DNA from 3 places in the Thalassotalea coralli genome. Region 1 is predicted to be linked to each of the others. Evidence: riboswitches for the same ligand, from Rfam matches in the RefSeq annotation. Region 1 holds a riboswitch; each other region holds the start of a gene.
The links. Region 1 has a riboswitch for cyclic di-GMP ahead of ACOB80_RS04450 (DUF1800 domain-containing protein). Riboswitches for the same ligand answer to the same signal wherever they lie in the genome.
Positions count from the first base shown of each region.

Region 2: another riboswitch for cyclic di-GMP. It lies ahead of ACOB80_RS05265 (DUF3718 domain-containing protein); the one in region 1 lies ahead of ACOB80_RS04450 (DUF1800 domain-containing protein).
Region 3: another riboswitch for cyclic di-GMP. It lies ahead of ACOB80_RS10180 (GGDEF domain-containing protein); the one in region 1 lies ahead of ACOB80_RS04450 (DUF1800 domain-containing protein).

Region 1 is NZ_JBVVBK010000001.1:1,004,831-1,010,944, forward strand. It holds gene ACOB80_RS04430 (OsmC domain/YcaO domain-containing protein) at 1-12, opposite strand, end outside; gene cobD (threonine-phosphate decarboxylase CobD) at 200-1,243, opposite strand; gene cbiB (adenosylcobinamide-phosphate synthase CbiB) at 1,234-2,241, opposite strand; gene ACOB80_RS04445 (histidine phosphatase family protein) at 2,273-2,881, opposite strand; cyclic di-GMP riboswitch class I at 3,076-3,181, shown strand; gene ACOB80_RS04450 (DUF1800 domain-containing protein) at 3,251-5,143, shown strand; gene ACOB80_RS04455 (DUF1501 domain-containing protein) at 5,175-6,114, shown strand, end outside.
Region 2 is NZ_JBVVBK010000001.1:1,185,174-1,191,287, forward strand. It holds gene ACOB80_RS05255 (monovalent cation:proton antiporter family protein) at 1-1,190, shown strand, start outside; gene ACOB80_RS05260 (patatin-like phospholipase family protein) at 1,229-2,380, opposite strand; gene ACOB80_RS05265 (DUF3718 domain-containing protein) at 2,574-2,933, opposite strand; cyclic di-GMP riboswitch class I at 3,001-3,089, opposite strand; gene ACOB80_RS05270 (3-oxoacid CoA-transferase subunit B) at 3,304-3,960, opposite strand; gene ACOB80_RS05275 (CoA transferase subunit A) at 3,972-4,673, opposite strand; gene ACOB80_RS05280 (hydroxymethylglutaryl-CoA lyase) at 4,714-5,613, opposite strand; gene ACOB80_RS05285 (acetyl/propionyl/methylcrotonyl-CoA carboxylase subunit alpha) at 5,616-6,114, opposite strand, start outside.
Region 3 is NZ_JBVVBK010000003.1:439,108-445,221, reverse strand. It holds gene recQ (DNA helicase RecQ) at 1-142, shown strand, start outside; gene ACOB80_RS10195 (c-type cytochrome) at 195-494, opposite strand; gene ACOB80_RS10190 (DUF3630 family protein) at 626-940, shown strand; gene ACOB80_RS10185 (2-thiouracil desulfurase family protein) at 945-1,406, shown strand; gene ACOB80_RS10180 (GGDEF domain-containing protein) at 1,422-2,432, opposite strand; cyclic di-GMP riboswitch class I at 2,717-2,799, opposite strand; gene ACOB80_RS10175 (tetratricopeptide repeat protein) at 2,924-4,780, shown strand; gene ACOB80_RS10170 (hypothetical protein) at 4,789-5,280, shown strand; gene rep (DNA helicase Rep) at 5,304-6,114, opposite strand, start outside.

The DNA.
Region 1 (6,114 bases):
TTTAATTTCCATTGAATTATTTCCAGAAGTTGGCGCGGAGTTTGTTGGGTCAAATCAAACTCAAAAATACTAATTAGCTAATTATCCTTTGTTTTACGCCAATAGTCTCTAATTTGTTCTCTATATCAAGGTAAAAAACGCTATAAGCGAGATTGTGACCAATCGACTTGGCCTATTCAAAGAGGAAAGTAGAGTGCCTTTATAGCTTCTCTAAAGCGTTTTTACAGGCTTGCTTTAATGTATTAAAGTTAGCCTTGGTTGTGATACCAAAACGCAAGCTATCTTGCTCATCGGTTAAGCGGCAATAGATAGCTTGCTGGCATAACTGATGATATAGCTTAGGGGCAATACTTGTATCTGAAAAATAAAGGGTGATAAACAAATCACAGCCAGTGGCTTTTGCGATTTTTAGCGGAGCAAACACTGTTTGTAAAAGGGTTTGTTGCTGATCTCTTAAAACAGTTAACCTTTCTCTTTGCTGTGCTTGCCACAAGGTATCGTTTAATGCTTTTTCTGCAATAACTTGTGCTGGGCCATTGACTTGCCATGGTCCAAGAGCTTCTGAAAACTTGTGTTGCCAATCATTATCACAACAGGCAAAACCAACACGTATACCAGCTAAACCAAAAAATTTGCCAAAAGAGCGCAGTACTATCAAGTGGCCAAGTTCGCTTTCAGTCGTTAATGAGTGCTCGTTTGCTGTAACATCAGCAAAGGCTTCATCAACCACTAATAAACCATTGAGTTTTATCACTTGCTGGTGATATTTAGACAACTCACTTTTGGTAAAATGCTTACCGCTTGGGTTATTAGGGTTGATGATGACGACAACATCGTTTTCTGACAGCTGTTCAATCGGTGGCAGAGTTACATCATATAACACGATATTTGCTCTAGCTTGTCGCCAAGCATGTTCGTGTTCTTTGTAACCAACTTTAGGTAGAAATACAGTAAGTTCGCTACAACTTTTTGCTTGTAAGCTAGTAAGGTATAACGAAGGCAGCGCTTTAATTATTGCTTGGCTACCGTTTGTGGTAACAACGAACTTAGTTTGGTAATACTGTTTTGCAGCACTAATTAAGCTGTCATCAATGTTAGGTAGTTTTTGCCAAAACTCATCAGCAATCGTCGGAATCGGATAGGCAATAGGTGCGATACCCGTGGATAGATCTAACCAAAGGTGCTCAGGAATATTGTATTGTTTCGCCACTGCTGTAAGTTGGCCACCGTGTGTTAATGCCAATGCATTACTCCTTGAATTAGACAAACAAACAAGATTAACAGCAAGCAGGCGTGATTGACTAAATTAACACTTCTAGGAATGTCGTTTAAGTTTGCATGGCTTCCTTGACCTAGTGTGACAGACTTTACTTGCTTACCATGATAAGTTGCATTGCCACCCAATTGGATATTTAACACTGTTGCTCCTGCTGCCATTACCCAGCCGCCATTATGGCTTTTATAGTGATTACCCTGAAGGTATGCGTTTCTTAAAGCGGAAAGCAATCTTCCAGCTAAAAGCCCTTGCAATGCGTAAAGCAATACAGTGATTTTACCCGAAACAAAACCTAGCACATCATCTAATCTTGCACTCGCATAACCAAAGTGTTGAAAACGCACGTTTTTATAGCCCCACATCGCGTCTAGAGTATTAGCTAAGCGGTGAACAATCACTAAAGGCGCACCGCCAATAATATAATAAAAAAGCGATGCAATTGCCGCGTCATGACCGTTTTCTAACATAGATTCAACAGTGGCACGTGACATTTGTTGTTCATCTAAATTCGACGTATCTCTGCTGACTATGTAGCCCGTGAATTTACGTGCTTCATTGAGCTTATCGCTTTTAAGTGGGCGGTAAATTTGCATTGCATGCTCTTTTAAACTGGTAACGCCAATCGCCAAATACACGATGAATGCATCAATAAAGACCCAGGCTATCCAAGGCAGTTGGTTAGCAAATTGCTGATTTAGCAAGATATAAATAATAGGGAAGGGTAAAACAAGTAGGCACCAGGCAATAAGCCCCGAAATTTTAACGCCGGTTAAGTTCTGTTGTTTTGGTTTTGTATTGGCTTGGAAGGTCTCGGATGAGAGGTTTTTGTGTGGATTTAATAGTGACTCCAGCTTGCGAGCTATTTTGCCAAAGCCTACTAAATAATGAAATCGACTAGCTTCGCCAAAGACAAGATCTAGTATGTAGGCAATGATCAGAGTTAAAGATAAAGCGTAAAAGTCCAATATATTTAAATCCATAGAGTTGATGTATTATCTAAGCCACTGTTGGCAAGTCTATATACTTTAAATCTTGCTCTTGATGACAATATGTCACTTCAAATAGTTGGCCATTAGTCACGGCCTGATAAGCATTGTTTTGATGAACGAGCCCTAGCTTCGCGAGTAAACAACGCATTGCTTCTCCATGCGTTATCACTAAAATGTTTTTGCCGACATAGTCTTTAGCAAGCTCAGTTAACGATTGATACATTCTGGTTGCGCACTCGATGGCACTTTCGCCGCCTTCAGGTTTAGCTTGGCTATAGCCGTGAAAGAATTCTTGGTATAGAGGTAAAGTTTCTAGGGTCGATATTTGTTCACCTTGCCAAGTTCCCAAGTGTCGCTCTGCAAGCCGGTCAATAAATACTGTGTTCATTGCCCCAGCGTTTGATATTGTTTGAGCACAAATTTGCGCGGTTTGTTGTGCCCGGCCCAAAGGTGAGCTAGCAATAAGGTCAATCGACTTATTTTTTAGCGCAAGGGCTGCATTTTGCGATTCCATTTTACCTTGTTCGGTTAATTGACTGTCTAATTGTCCTTGGAATCTAAACTCTTGATTCCAAATCGTTTGACCGTGTCGCATAAGGTAAAAAGTCGTTTTCATAGCGCGTATTTTTTTAATCCCATTAGATTATATTAAAAGCATCAAAAAGCTTTGAAGTGCAGCAGGATAGCGGATTGTAGGAAAGCCATCAATCTTAATTTATGTGTTGTCGCACTTGTTGTGAGCATGAAAAATGAAAAATTGTAACTAAATTGACACAAGCGGTATTGGTGTGCCAGACTGAGTTTACGATCAGCTGACAATAGCACACCAATCGTGAGGTTGGGTCGCAAAGCTTCCGGTCTTTGAGATAGTTGGTTTCACACCAATTAATCTTTTAAAGAAAGCGGGGTTACCGTAATTGATCTCATCGTATTTCGTGCATCAATGTCAGCGCTTTTATAAACCTAGTTGTGTAGGCGAGGGGTTATGCATTTTCTATCTAATTATCAAATTTCTGAATACTCACCTACAAGAAATCGAAAACTATCGATTTTAATTTTCTTGCTGTTAACTATCTCATTAAGCGCATGCGGTGGTGGCGGTGATTCATCTGCACCAGCTTCGTCGGTGTCCCAAGATAGCAATCAAAATGACGGAAACGGTAACAGTAACAGCGGCAACGATAGTAGTGGCAATGACGATTCGTCAGATCCAGTCAATACACCCGAAGATATTGTTTATGAAGAACCTGAGCAAGTCGCAAGATTCCTAAATCAAGCTACTTTTGGTGCATCATTAAACGATATTAATGAGTTAACTGGCGAAAGCCTTTCCCAGTGGTTTTTAGTTCAACAACAACACTCTGCTAGTTACCTTTTACCTGTACTTGAGGAAATGAATGGCTATTCAATTCGCCCCGATGAAATAAGTATCTTTCAACTGGAAGCAACAACTATAGGATTTTGGCGTAATAGCATTAAAGGCCAAGATCAATTGAGACAACGAATTGCTTTTGCGCTTTCCGAGTTACTTGTCGTCTCTAACGGTGGCGGGGAAGTGTTAACGGATAATCCTAGTGCTGTCGCTTATTATCAAGATTTACTAATAGAGCATGCCTTTGGCAATTATCGCGATTTGCTTGAGGCTGTAACCTACTCTCCTGCAATGGGGTACTACCTGACGTATTTAGGTAGTGAAAAAGGTGATCCAGAAACAGGGCGTATGCCCGATGAAAACTATGCTAGAGAGTTATTACAACTTTTTACTATTGGTGTTGTTGCTCTTAATCAAGATGGTAGCCATAAATTAGACGAGCAAGGAAACTCTATAGAGACATACTCTAATCAAGATATTACTGGCTTAGCCCGTGTTTTTACAGGCTTAAACCTAAATGAAGAAATATTAGAAGAGTCGGATGACTTAGCCTTTGCTTCGCCGATGCAGACATTTGAAGAGTCTCATTCAATGTTGGAAAAACAGTTCTTAGGAATGACTATTCCCGAGGATACTGATGCCAAAACAAGTATAGATATGGCACTAGACCATATATTTGCTCATCCTAATGTTGCTCCTTTTATCGCAGAGCAGTTTATTCAGCGCTTCGTCAGTAGTAACCCTTCCCCTGAATATATTGAACGTGTAGCAGATGCATTCGATGCTGGCATATTTCAATTACCCAATGGTGAAGACGTCGGCGATGGCAGAAGAGGGGATCTTGCAGCCACAATTGCAGCGGTGTTATTTGATCAGCAGGCTCGTGAGATTCAAGGTGAAACCAGTGGCAAAATTCGCGAGCCAATTATCCGCTTTACTCATTGGGCGCGCGCTTTTAATGTTGAGCATGTGACTCCCGAGTATCAGCAGAAATTATGGGACACCACGAGTGGCAGAACCCTTGGGCAACACCCTTATCGTTCTCCTTCCGTTTTCAATTTCTTTAGACCAGGATATGTTGCACCAGGCACTCTGAGTGGCAATCAAGGTTTAAAAGCGCCAGAGATGCAACTCATGAATGCCAGTTCAATTGTCGGCTACAGCAACTTCATGACCTTTTATATTTTTGGTTATAGTGAGTTTATCGATGTTGAACTTGTCGAAGGCTTTTTCGAAGATGAAGGATTAAATTTTGATGCTGATGGTGCTCCAGACAGCTTTATTGCTAACTATGAAAATGAACTCGATATTGTTGAAAACACACAAGCGTTAATTGATCACATCAATTTATTGCTTACCCATGGCAGCCTTAGTGAGCAAACGCTAAATCACTTGTTTACAGCCTTAGATGTGCTGCCCGCTCAAACTGAGCAGGAACGCGAAAACAAGGTCAAACTAGCCATTCTTTTGGTGATGACCTCACCTGATTATTTAGTGCAAATGTAGCGGCAAGAGTAAGTGGAGAAATACTATGGTGATGAATAGACGTAAATTTTTAAAAGCTAGCTCTTTATCTCTTGCGACGGCATCTTTAGGTGGCTTGTCTGCCACATTGACGAGCATGCAAAGCTTTGCACAAGGGAATAACCAAGCTGACGATTATAAAGCCTTGGTATGCGTATTTTTTTATGGTGGTTTAGATAATTGGGATACAGTCATACCCTATGACCAATCAAGCTATCAACGATGGGCGCAAATTCGTGCGGATATTTTAAACAAACAGCAGGCGCCACGAACGCTAGATACGTTGTTACCCCTGTCGCCAATAAATCAGGGAGATTTTGGTCAACGCCAATTTAGTTTACCGGCAGAGATGCCTGAGTTGCAGCGTTTGTTTCAGCAAGGTAAAGCATCTATTGTTGGAAATGTTGGGCCACTTATTGAACCCGTGGATAAAAGTGCATTAGAACAAGTTCAATTGCCACCAAGGTTGTTTTCTCACAACGATCAGCAAGCGACTTGGATGTCAGGCGCGACAGAAGGTGCTCAGTATGGCTGGGCGGGCTTGTTTTCAGATTCGATTAATCCTGCTAACTCAACCTTTGCTAACGTGACAACAGGTGGTGGAGATTTATTATTAACAGGACAACATACGACACCTTATCAAGTATCTGGAGGCAGCGCTTTAACCATAGATGTGCTAGACAATGAAGCGTTGAATGAACATTTAACTCCGCATTTTCGCGCTGCGTACTTTCAAGAAGGCGGTTTGTTACAACAAGACGTAGCCAGTAAAATTCAAAGCTCTTTTGATGCTAATCAGCATTACAATGAAGCCACGAGTGCTAGCAGTGGGCTTAACCAAGCGTTTCCTGCATCTCGATTAGGCATGCAATTGCAATCTGTCGCCAATGCTATATCAGCAAGGGAGCAACTTGGCAGTAATCGTCAGGTATTTATGGTGTCGATGGGGGGCT
Region 2 (6,114 bases), 180 kb from region 1:
AGGCTGATATTCGCCCATATCGCGACATATTATTAGGCTTATTCTTTGTTACAGTGGGTATGAAGCTTGATGTATCGGTACTCATTTCTTCGCCAATGACCATAGCTCTGCTTTTAGTCAGCTTTATGGTGGCAAAAGTTATTATTGTGAAAATATTGGCAGTAAAAGCAGGAGAAAAAGCCAGTGATAGTTGGGCATCCGGTATCATGCTTAGCCAAATGGGAGAGTTTGGTTTTGTACTTATTGCCTTAGCGACTCAAGTGAACGTTCTTGAAAATGACATAGCTTCTATTTTATTAGGAACCGGTGTGTTGAGTATGGCGTTAACACCGTATTTAATTGATCATGCTAAAAAATGGTCGAAGTTTTTGTCGAGCGAAAAACAAGTTGATACTGAAGAACTACGAGAACTCAAAGATAAAGAAAGTCTTGAAGATCATGTCATTATTTGTGGCTTTGGCCGTGTTGGACAAACAGTTAGCCGATTCTTAAAACAAGAAAATATTGATTTTGTTGCTATTGATATCGATCCGCTTCGAACGATGAAAGCAAGAGAAGCTGGTGAGCGAGTATTATTTGGTTCCTCGCGACAAGCGGAATTACTCGAGGCGGCAAAAATATCAAAGGCACGGCTAGTGGTAGTGGCTTTCGGCGAAGACAAGCAGTCTATTGAAGTTATTCAAAAAGTGAGAAGCTTATCTCCTAAAGTACCGGTTCTTGTAAGAACGCGAAACGATGACCAGTTAGATTCATTGCAAGAAGCAGGTGCTGATCAGGTGGTACCAGAAAGTCTTGAAGGAAGCTTGATGCTAGTATCGCAAGTACTGTCATTAACAGGGGTACCATTTTCTCGTATCGTTAGACGGGTCCAAAAAGAGCGTAAGAGCCACTACAGCCACCTTCACGGGTTTTTCCAAGGTGAAGATACTGACATGAGCCCCGAAGCCATAGATCGCATAGAATTTGCGAATGGTGTTAATCTAACAGATGATTCTTTCGCTGTAGGCCGCTCTATTCGTTCTCTTAATTTAGCTGCAAGACGTGTCGCGGTTATCGCACTGAGAAGGGACGGAGTAGAAACGGAAGAGCCAGACGAAAATATCGTACTTAAGGCTCAGGACACTCTTGTTATTCGAGGTAAGCCAAGACGAGTTGAGCGTGTAGACCGCTATATTCACGAGGGTGATTAGAAGTTACCTTTTCATCTGAAAAATTTTGAAAATAGGGGCTATATTTCTAAAAAGGCCCTTATTTTTGTTTCATTTTCTAATGCGTCTTGAAAGCCTAGCTTCATCAGCTCTCGACAGAAAGCTGTATCGAATAACAAGTAGCTAATAATACTAGATTCAGCATCATTGGTGATGCCAAAGCTCCTTAATAACAGTTTTATGGCATAAGGTAAGCGAGGGTAGTATTCAACCGCCATTGCGTTAAAGTCGTGGCTGGGGTTTAACACTAAAGTTTCAATTGGCTTTAATCCTTCATGTGACTCACGATTTTCAGGTGAAATCATAGATAAGGTGTTGTTTACTCGATTCAAACGCTCTAAATCACTTTGTAACGTGTCAGAAAATATCCCATCAAGAAGATGACCTGCTATTGTTGCTGTGGTTGGCGGATGTGGGTTGTTTTCATCTGCATGCAATGGCTCTTTTGGTTGCTCAACACCAATGATAAACAATTTCTCTCCACCTAGATGAATGGCAGGGCTTAAAGGCGATAATTGGTGAATTGAGCCATCACCAAAGTGCTCTTTGCCAATTTTTTGTGATGGAAAAACCAATGGAATCGCAGCTGACGCAAGCAAATGATCTATAGTGATTTGGCAAGCCTGCCCTCGTCGTTTGGCACGTTGCCAAGGCATGACGCTATTATCTGCTTGAAAAAAGCTTATTGAATCTCCTGAAGTGTAGCTAGAAGCAGTGATAGATAAAGCTTTGAGTTTACCCTTTAATATATTGGAATCAATTCGTTGAAAATCTAAGACATCACTTAGCATATTTCTTAACGGGTTGTTGTTTAATAAACTTCGTGACCTTTTATTGGCGTAATCTGCTTGAAAACTCGCCATCGCACCTGATGCTATATGGCCGAAGACTCGCGAGGCGTCGCTATGATAAACGCGGTTTGTCGATAAGTTCTTCCATACCCACTCCAGCTTCTTTACCCCAAGCTGAAAGCAAGACGACCAGCAAGCTAGAGCAGTAGAGTTGATAGCTCCTGCTGAAGTACCACATATAATTGGGAATGGGATAGGGTAGTGTCTTGGGTAGAACTTTGATACTGCTGACAGCACGCCAACTTGGTAAGCTGCTCGAGCGCCACCTCCAGTTAAAATTAATGCATTTTTTTGCCACTTCGTGCTGTCTTGTTTAACCATTTACAGTTCTTTTTTATTGTTGTTAATAAAAGTATGGGTAATCTTTGTTGTTTTTTGCAACCAGAATTTAATATATTGGGTTTGTCCGAACAAAAAAAAGCCAGCTCGAAAGCTGGCTTTTGCGATGACAGAAGAAATATTACTTAGTAAAACAAATTACTGAAAATCAATAACGCCTACCAAATAAAAATCTTTAGCTACTAACGCGTTCGTTAGCAGCGTCTATCAACGGTTGCGCTCCATTTTGAATTTGCGCTAAGTTTGCAGAAACTACCTTTTTAGGTAACTTGCGAATCATTAGAGAACCAGTGTTAACCGAACCTCTATCAGCAGCAAAAACTAACAAGTTTTTACCATTACATTGAATTTCTTTGAATACTGAACGTATTTTAAGTTTATTCGTCTTTAAGAATGAACGCATACGTTTCTTATCGTCGGCAGCAACATACTCACACAAAGTTTGTGCGATATTTGAAGCTTCTGCTTTCGGTGCAGAAATCATAGACGTTACAGCTAAAGTAGTAACAGTAGCAACTAGTAATAATTTTTTCATTTTAATAACCTTGTAATGCATTAATGAGTTTATTAAAAGAAAAAACCACAGGACGTTCCCAATTGAACTCGGTAACTCCGCTGTCGTAGATGACTATTCATCCGTAGACCGGTGGTTTTGCGTAACATACTTTCGTATGTCTTGCCTTTTCTTTGTCCCCTTTAGTATCGCTAAAAAAACACAAAAACTCAATCTGTTTGTAACAAAGGTATGTGAAGTGTTATGAGGTTGTTTGTTGAATTGATTTTTAAATCAGTAGGTTATAGCTGTTATGATGAAATTGTATATTTTGTTATAGAAAAGAAAGTTTGTCTGAAAGTTTTCAAAAAAGGCAGGGGTTAACCTGCCTTTTACTTTTTGTTAACTAAATTTAAACCTTCATTTCAGGGACATTATCTGGGATTACGAGCTCTCCAGCGGTTAATTTAGCTATTTCTTCAACAGAAACTCCAGGTGCTCTTTCAAGTAAATGGAATTTGCCTTCTTTAATTTCAATAAAGGCTAAGTCAGTTAATACTTTCTTGATGCACCCTTTACCCGTTAAAGGCAATGTGCAATTGTCGAGTAATTTGGATTCGCCGTGCTTTGAAGCATGAGTCATGGTAACTATGATGTTATCTGCACCAGCGACTAAATCCATTGCACCACCCATACCCTTGATGAGCTTGCCTGGTATCATGTAAGAAGCAATATTTCCGTTAACATCAACTTCAAATGCACCAAGCACTGTTAAGTCGACATGACCACCACGAATCATCGCGAAAGATTCTGCAGAATCAAACACTGATGCACCAGTTGCCATAGTCACTGTTTGCTTGCCAGCATTAATGAGATCTGCATCGAGTTCTTCTTCAGTAGGGAATTGACCCATACCTAATAAACCGTTTTCTGATTGCAGCATAACTTCCATGCCTTCAGGTACATAGTTTGCCACTAAGGTTGGAATACCAATACCTAAATTGACGTAATAGCCGTCTTGAAGCTCTTGGGCAACGCGTTGAGCGATTTGTTCTCTTGATAGCGCCATTATTTTTTCTCCTATTCGCTACGCAAGGTGCGTTGTTCAATACGTTTTTCGAAAGTGCCTTGAATAAGGCGATCAACATAAATACCTGGTGTGTGAATTTGATCAGGATCTAACTCACCCGGTTCAACTATTTCTTCGACTTCAACAACCGTAATTTTTCCTGCTGTAGCGGCCATTGGGTTGAAGTTACGCGCAGTTTTTCTAAACACTAGGTTACCAAATCTATCGGCTTTCCACGCCTTTACAATGGCAAAATCACCTTTGATAGATTCCTCAAGGATGTATTTTCGACCATCAAATTCGCGTTCTTCTTTACCTTCGGCAACCAATGTTCCATAACCTGTAGCCGTGAAAAATGCGGGGATGCCAGCACCGCCAGCACGCATTTTTTCAGCTAGCGTACCTTGTGGTGTTAACTCTACTTCAAGCTCATTGTTCATCATTTGACGTTCGAACTCGGCATTTTCGCCAACGTAAGAGGCGATAATTTTTTTGATTTGTTTATTAGGTAACAAAATACCTAAACCAAAGTCGTCGACGCCACAATTGTTTGAAACAACCGTTAACCCGGTTGTGCCTTTACGCTTTATTTCAGCGATTAAATTTTCAGGGATACCGCACAAGCCGAAGCCGCCCGATATTAAAGTCATATTATCTTCAAGCCCGGCAAGCGCTTCTTCATAACTTGACACAACTTTGTCAAATCCGGCCATGATCTAATCCTTCTTCGTTATTCTAAAAAATATAGTCGTATTATTTTGCACGATACGCGTTTGATACTTTTGAAACAGGGGGTTTACCAAGTACATCACTAATAAACCAGCCAGCTTCTAATATTGCTTGGAAATCGATATTGGTTTTGATATCTAAACCGTTAAGCATATATAAAACATCTTCAGTGGCTACATTGCCAGAAGCGCCCTTAGCATAAGGGCATCCACCTAAACCAGCAACGGCACTGTCTACAACAGAAATACCGTTTTCTAAAGCGGTGTAAATATTGGTTAACGCTTGTCCGTAAGTATCATGAAAGTGAACAGCCAGTTGTTGCTTAGGAACAAGGGCGGTAACTGCCTGTAACATATTTTTTACGCTAGCTACTGTACCCACGCCAATGGTGTCACCAAGGGATACTTCGTAGCATCCCATGTCGATTAATTTTTTAGCAACGTTGGCAACTGCTTCAGGAGCAATTTCGCCTTCATAAGGACAACCGACAACGCAGGAAACATATCCGCGAACTTTTAACCCAGCTTTTTTTGCTGCTTCAACCACTGGAGCGAAACGCTCAAGGCTTTCCTCAATAGAGCAATTGATATTCTTTTGACTAAATGACTCAGACGCTGCACCAAAAATAGCGACTTCATCGACGCCAACGGCAATTGCGTTTTCGAAGCCTTTAATATTCGGCGTAAGCCCCGCATAAGTAACACCAGATTTGCGCTCGATTTTTTCAAATACTTCAGCCGAGGTTGCCATTTGCGGTACCCATTTAGGTGATACAAAGCTACCGCTTTCGATATAACTAACACCTGCATTAGCAAGCATATGAATTAGCGTTACTTTATCTTCAACTGAAATAGGTGACTTTTCATTTTGTAAACCGTCTCTCGGACCTACTTCGACAATTTTTACCTGGTTAGGAAGGGTCATGTTTACTCCTCTGCTTCAAATGCGAGCAAGGCTGCGCCACCATCAACTAAGTCGCCTTCTTGGAAGTAAACAGCTGATACTGTGCCTTTACTTGGCGCCTTAATAGTATGTTCCATCTTCATCGCTTCCATCACAACCAGCGCTTGATCTTTCTCAACTTGCTCACCATTAGCAACTAATACCGACACGACGGTGCCATTCATTGGTGCCGTTACACCACCCGCGGTGTCACTACCATCATCTAAACCACAGTCTGGTTTAACTAGGCTAAAGTTAAATACGCCATTTGCGCGAAACAAGCTGATGTCATCATCACAATCAACAATAGTAGCTTGTGATCTATGGCCATCAATACTGATGTGTAATGTATTGCCGTCGATAAAACCCTGGCAGTCGTGTTTACGCGAAACTGTTTCACCATGACTGACTTGAATCAGATAGTAAGAACTATTGGCGGCGCGTTTTTCTTCAACGGTTAATGTGTACGTGTCATCGTGATGT
Region 3 (6,114 bases), on a different contig from region 1:
TTTTAATGATGCGACTTTATCTGAGCTAGCACGCTTTAAACCAACAACGGCTAGGGAAATGTTGAATATTAATGGGATAGGTGCAACCAAATTAGAGCGCTACGGAAAAGCTTTTATCGAGTTAATTGCCGAACAGCAATAGTGATACAAACAAAAAACGCTCCTACAGGAGCGTTTTTTAATAAGAGATGTGCTTATTTTAAGCCTGCATAGAATGCAGATAAATCAGCCATATCTTGCTCAGATAAAGGCATTGCCATACCTGACATTACTGGATCTTTACGAGCGCCAGATTTGAAGTCTTTTAATTGCTTAAGTAAGTAAGCTTCTTTTTGACCTGCAAGGTTTGGATACATTGGAATAGCTGAAACACCATTAGCACCGTGACATGCTGCACATGTCGCTGCTTTTGCTTTGCCCTTTTCTGCATCACCAGCAGCGAACGCTGACGAAGTCATTATCATAGCAGCAATGGCGAATGTAACTTTTTTCATATCGACATCTCTCTTAAAATAAATTGATTAATTAATATAGCCTGTAACGATTATATGCAAAAAGCTATAACCTGTCTGTTTTTTTTGTATTATATGTCTTAGAAATACGGTATTTATTGGGTCTAGATCAATTGAAGGTTAATTTTTCCATCGAAAGTCGTAGCATCGTAGAAGAAAACATTTTACTGATACACTCTAGAGAATGGTTTCAGGAAGATATACAAGCACTTGCTGACTATATTTTTACGACATTTCACGAGATTAACAAAGGTGAACATACCTTAGGCGCTGACCGAGAAAGTTATCAATGCAGTTGGCACAATGCTTATTTTACGTTGTCATTTGAGTATTATAGCCAATCGATATGGTTTAGTAGTACTGATCAACACGCACTCGAACAGTTACCTAAATTGAACCTCTACATTAGTGAAACGTTAGCGAAATAAAGTAATGAAAATCTTAGTTAGTGGCTGTTTACTCGGCGAAAAAGTACGTTACGATGGCGGTCATCAACAAATGATGGATACGACATTTGCGCTCTGGCGAAAACGAGATTGGTTAGTGTCTTTGTGCCCCGAAGTCGCTGGCGGGCTTGGCATTCCTAGACCACCTGCTGAACAACAAGCCGATGGGCGTATTATTACCATTTGTGGCGTTGATGTTACACGAGCATTTAATAAAGGTGCAGAGCAGGCTTTACGTATTTGCCAGAATTTAAATATTGAGTATGCTTTGCTCAAGGAGTCAAGCCCCTCATGTGGCAGTACCACTATTTACAATGGTGACTTTGCTGGCGTGAAAATCGCCGGAATGGGAGTAACAGCGCAATTGCTTAGTGAACACGGCATAAAGGTTTTTTCAGAAAAGACATTTGCTGAGTTGGTAAAAGCAGTAGAACAAAAAGGCCATTAAGCCGTTGTGGGTTGTTTAGTTGGCGACAGCCACTTGGTTCTGACTATCACGCTGTAAATCAGTAACCATGGTGCGCGTATAGTTAATTACTGCATCCACATTTTGTGCAAGCGTAAAGTCGTTTACACCTAATGAAATGGTCATTTTGGGTAAGCGAACGCCTGATTTACTTGAAACAAAACGAAGCTTCTCAACACCTTGTCGAATTTTTTCTGCGATTTCAACAGCAACGCCGCGTTCTACTTCAGGTAGCAATATCAAAAATTCGTCATGACTTGATCTAACAGGTAAGCCACTGCCATCAACATAGCTACCCACTTTATTGGCGATTTTGCTCAATAATACGTCACCAAGAAGCTGACCGAATTTTTCCGTAACTATTGGCATTTGGTCAACGGTCGCGACAATCGCCGAGATTTGTTTGTTTGGATCGTCTTTTGTCCACGCATCTAAATGTTTGTTGAGTGCCTTGCGATTATAAAGACCTGTTAGTGGATCTAGGTAAATCTCATTTTGAACTTTAGTCAGCTCTTCTTGTAGCGCCTTTGATTGCTTTTGCGTCACTGCAAGTTGCTTTGCAAGCTGTTTTTGTTTTTGCTTAAAAGAACGAGAAGCTTTTTCTATCTGATCTACGGCATTACTGACACGAGCTTTATCTTCAGATCTAAGAGCACTTAAATTCGAGTCTATCTTATTGACTAAGCCGTCCGCATAATTCGCTGATTGCTTACCATGATGTTGAGAGTGCTCTAGGACTTTATCAAGGTCCGACACCAGCTCGTCACGAAAACTACTCTGATTTAATACATAAAGTTGGTATAGCTCGGTAAAAAAGAAGCTATCAAGTTTTCTGCCGAGAGAGAGTTGTTGTTTTATTTGAGCGATAAGCTGGATGTTTTTACCGACAGCATATTCATAGCTTACGGCGAAGTTTATTGGAGAAGCAGGGAGGTGCCAAACTTGCAATTGCTGTAATGCAATTGCCGATAGTTTTTCGGCTTTGTCGATGGAATCATGATACTTCACAATGTCCAATTCCCCTTAATACAGAACGACTTCATTATTTTTATTTTCAATCTATTCTCTAGCAAAATTAAGTAAAGCGCTAGAAAAATTACAGATTAATTGTAACTAATTAGTATTCCTCGATCTTTTTTTTGATATGAATAGAAAATGTGCCATAACGGCGGGTTTCTATGGGATATTTATTTATAAGATTAACGAGGACAAGGGAAGCACGCAAAGTTACTGCTAAAAACCATACTACAACAGCGGAGCGCCTCAGAAGACAAGCCCCCACTATGTCTAAATTCGGTAGTCCCGCTGCCATAGGTCGCCCCTTAGACCGGAAACTTTGCGTCCCTGATTTTCATCAGGTTTGCCCTTATCGAGCTTTAGAAGCTCAAATTCATTATAAGCAGATAAAGTAACTTGTAAACCATAAAATTTCTTTATATGGTAAGTTTTCGTGAATATGTTATGCCTTTTTCAGTTCTTACCAAGGAAGTAAAACCTCAATGATGCGCCATATACTATTGATATTTCTATTTTTATTTCTTGTGTCTTACAAGAGTGTGGCGGAAATTCCTGATGTACAAAAAATTAAACAATTAATTGGTCAAATTGAAGCTTTGTACACGATGGACCCTGAAACCTTAGAAAATATTGAGGTAGTAGATACTGCACAGCAGGTTGTTGCCCATCGAGAATTTTTTAGCGCGGATGTTTTAGCGAAGATGTTCACATTGTTATCTGATGCTGCCGCTAACAAAGGCGAGCTTACTCAAGCGATGCAGTTTTCCCAGGATGGACTTGCCCTTATCAATATAGAAAGCGACATTAAATTGCGCTTAATGTTGCAGGCAGCCGCTGGTTTTTATTATCAGGGAAAATTCCAACTAGCTCTAGAAACTGCACAACAAGCAGTGGAGATCGCCGGAAAAAGTGAATCGGCAGTGTTGCTAATAAAGTCGTTAGGTTATCGCGCCATGGCGAGCAGCTTAACTGGTCAACACCAAGAAGCGATGGCTGATATTGATAAAGTTGAAGCGTTATTAAGGGAAACGCGAGAGTTTTCAGATCATATCCAACTGATAAATGTACTTGCCAGTGCTCGATATTATATCGGCGACAATGCTACTGCCGTCGATTTATACACGAAAGTACTTAAACTTAGGTTTGAACTTGCTAGGTTAAGCAATCTAGACCAAACCTACTATCATTTAGCCCGTTCGTATTTGGAGCTTGAACAGCTCGATGATGCCTATAGCGCCTTTTTAGAAGCGTTAAACTACGCGGAACAAAAGCATGCGAGTATTCCTATCGCTTATGCTCAGTCTGGCTTAGGAAAAGTTCTGTTTAAAAAAGGCAAATATCAACAAGCAAAGTCCTTTTTTCAGCAAGCAGAAAGAACACTAAGCCAGCACAATTTAGCGCAGCCCTATTTGATGAGTATTGTAGATCTCGCCAAAGTTCACCATGAACTAGGAGATAAAGATGGAGCTTACAATTATTTAGCGCAAGCGGAAGAACAATTGGAAATGACAGAGCTAAGTAAACAACACCTAGATTTGCTGTTTTTGTTAGCTCAAAAGTATCAAGAGCAAAACAAACTTGAGCTTGCGTTACATTATTATCTTAATTTTATACAGTTAAATCAGAAGTATGATTTTCAGCCAGCAAAGTCAGAATCATTGTCATTTGTCGAAGGCTCTAGAAAAAAGGGACGAGATTTTTCTCTGCAGTTAGCGAGCCAGTCAACACTTGATCATCAATATCAATTGAAATTTGTTCAGCAAAGTAAAATCATAACGGTTCTTGTTACTCTGCTGCTATTGACCGTGGCTTTATGTGGTTGGTTAGGGTTTCGACTTCGAGCTCAGAGATTGAATGGGGTTTATGATGAAATTGAACCTCCAGCAAACATATTGGCAAGCGCTACACAGACAAAACGTATTTATCAAAGACAATTCAAAATGGCTCGCCACTATGAATACCCATTGGCGGTTGGATATTTTGCCATAGAAAATTGGCATGAACTTTCTTTTCAATTTAGTAAGAAAGTAGTGAATGAAGTGCAGTCAGTAATCGCGACATTAATCAACAGCCAATTTGATGAATATGTACAAGCAGGGATCATTAACGATGGCGAATATTTGTTATTAGCACCTCATCAGTCTCCTGCGCGTTTAGAACAAAGCTGTGAGCAAATTGCGCAGGCTATTAAGGTGCAATTTTTCGCAAATTTGGGTGAGTTTTCGTTAAAAGTCAGTTACGATTGCCAAGCACCAACAGTGCAAGATATTGACCCATACATATTCTTGTCTAGATTAAGCGAATCCACTCGCGGTGAAAAAAGTAGTAGTCAGTTATAGGTATATTCATGATTTTTTCTTTAGTCATTATTGTTCTTTTTGTTGTAGTAAGTATTTACTTTTACTTCAAAGCGGAAAATATGCACCAACAAGTGATTAAACTCACCCGTGAATTAAGACAAGCTAAAGAAGAGAATAAGCTTTTAGCCGACGCCATTAACACTACATCAAATAGACAAGAAGAGTATTTAAGAAATCGCTTTAAGTTAGTAAGAGAGAGACATGGTCAGACTGGACCTGTTGAGCTTTTTACGCCATTTGTCAGTAATTACGGCACGATTTATCGTGAAACTGTTAAAGGGCAAGGTCAACTACACAAAATAACTCAGCAAATATTTGAAGGCTATCACAAGGGTAGCTACCGTAAATTTACGGGTTATGTTGGCAGCCTTGATGCGCAAATTAAACGCGCATGGAGTGCTAATAACCTAAATGGCTTATTAGCGTTTACTGATGCAGTTTTTTATCACTTAGAACAACTTGAAGCACAAGCAAGCTAGCATGAGATCATGCTAGCAATAACTTAGTCCTTTTTCTTAAGCAAATCTCGTAGACTAGCAACGCCTTGCTTAGCTGTGGCTTGTTTTTGTTCTTGCGTTTTTGTGGCGCCTTTACTTTCCCAGTTCAAATCATCTTGCGGTAATTCGTGTAAAAATCGGCTGGTTTCGGTCCGCGCAATTTCACCGAACTGGCGACGCTCTCTCGCATAGGTAAAAGTGAGTTCCCTTTGAGCACGTGTTACACCTACGTAAGCTAATCGTCTTTCTTCTTCGACATTACCTTCATCTATACTGGTTTGATGAGGCAATAAGCCCTCTTCCATGCCTATAAGGTAAACGTATGGAAACTCGAGGCCTTTTGATGCATGTAGCGTCATTAACTGCACTTGGTCAGCAAATTCTTCTTCTTCGCCACGCTCCATCATATCTCTAAGGGTCAGTCGGGTAACCACTTGTGGTAGCGTCATTGGCTCTTCATCGTCAGAGCCTTCTAGCATTTGCGTTACCCAACTAAATAACTCTGTGACGTTTTTCATACGCATTTCTGCTGCTTTGGCGCTAGCAGAGGTATCGTATAGCCAATCTTCGTAGTTAATTTCTCGGATCATCGAGCGCAGCACCGCCGCAGTATCACCGCGTTCTGCATTGTCGCCTGTTTCTACAAGCCAGCGAGTAAAGGCTTGCATTTTCTCTAATCCCCGACCTTTTAAATGTTCTTCAAGGCCATACTCGAAGCTGGCGGCAAACATACTAATTTGACGCTTGTTGGCATAGGTACCTAGCTTTTCCAATGTCGCAGGGCCCAGCTCCCTTTTCGGGACATTGACAATGCGT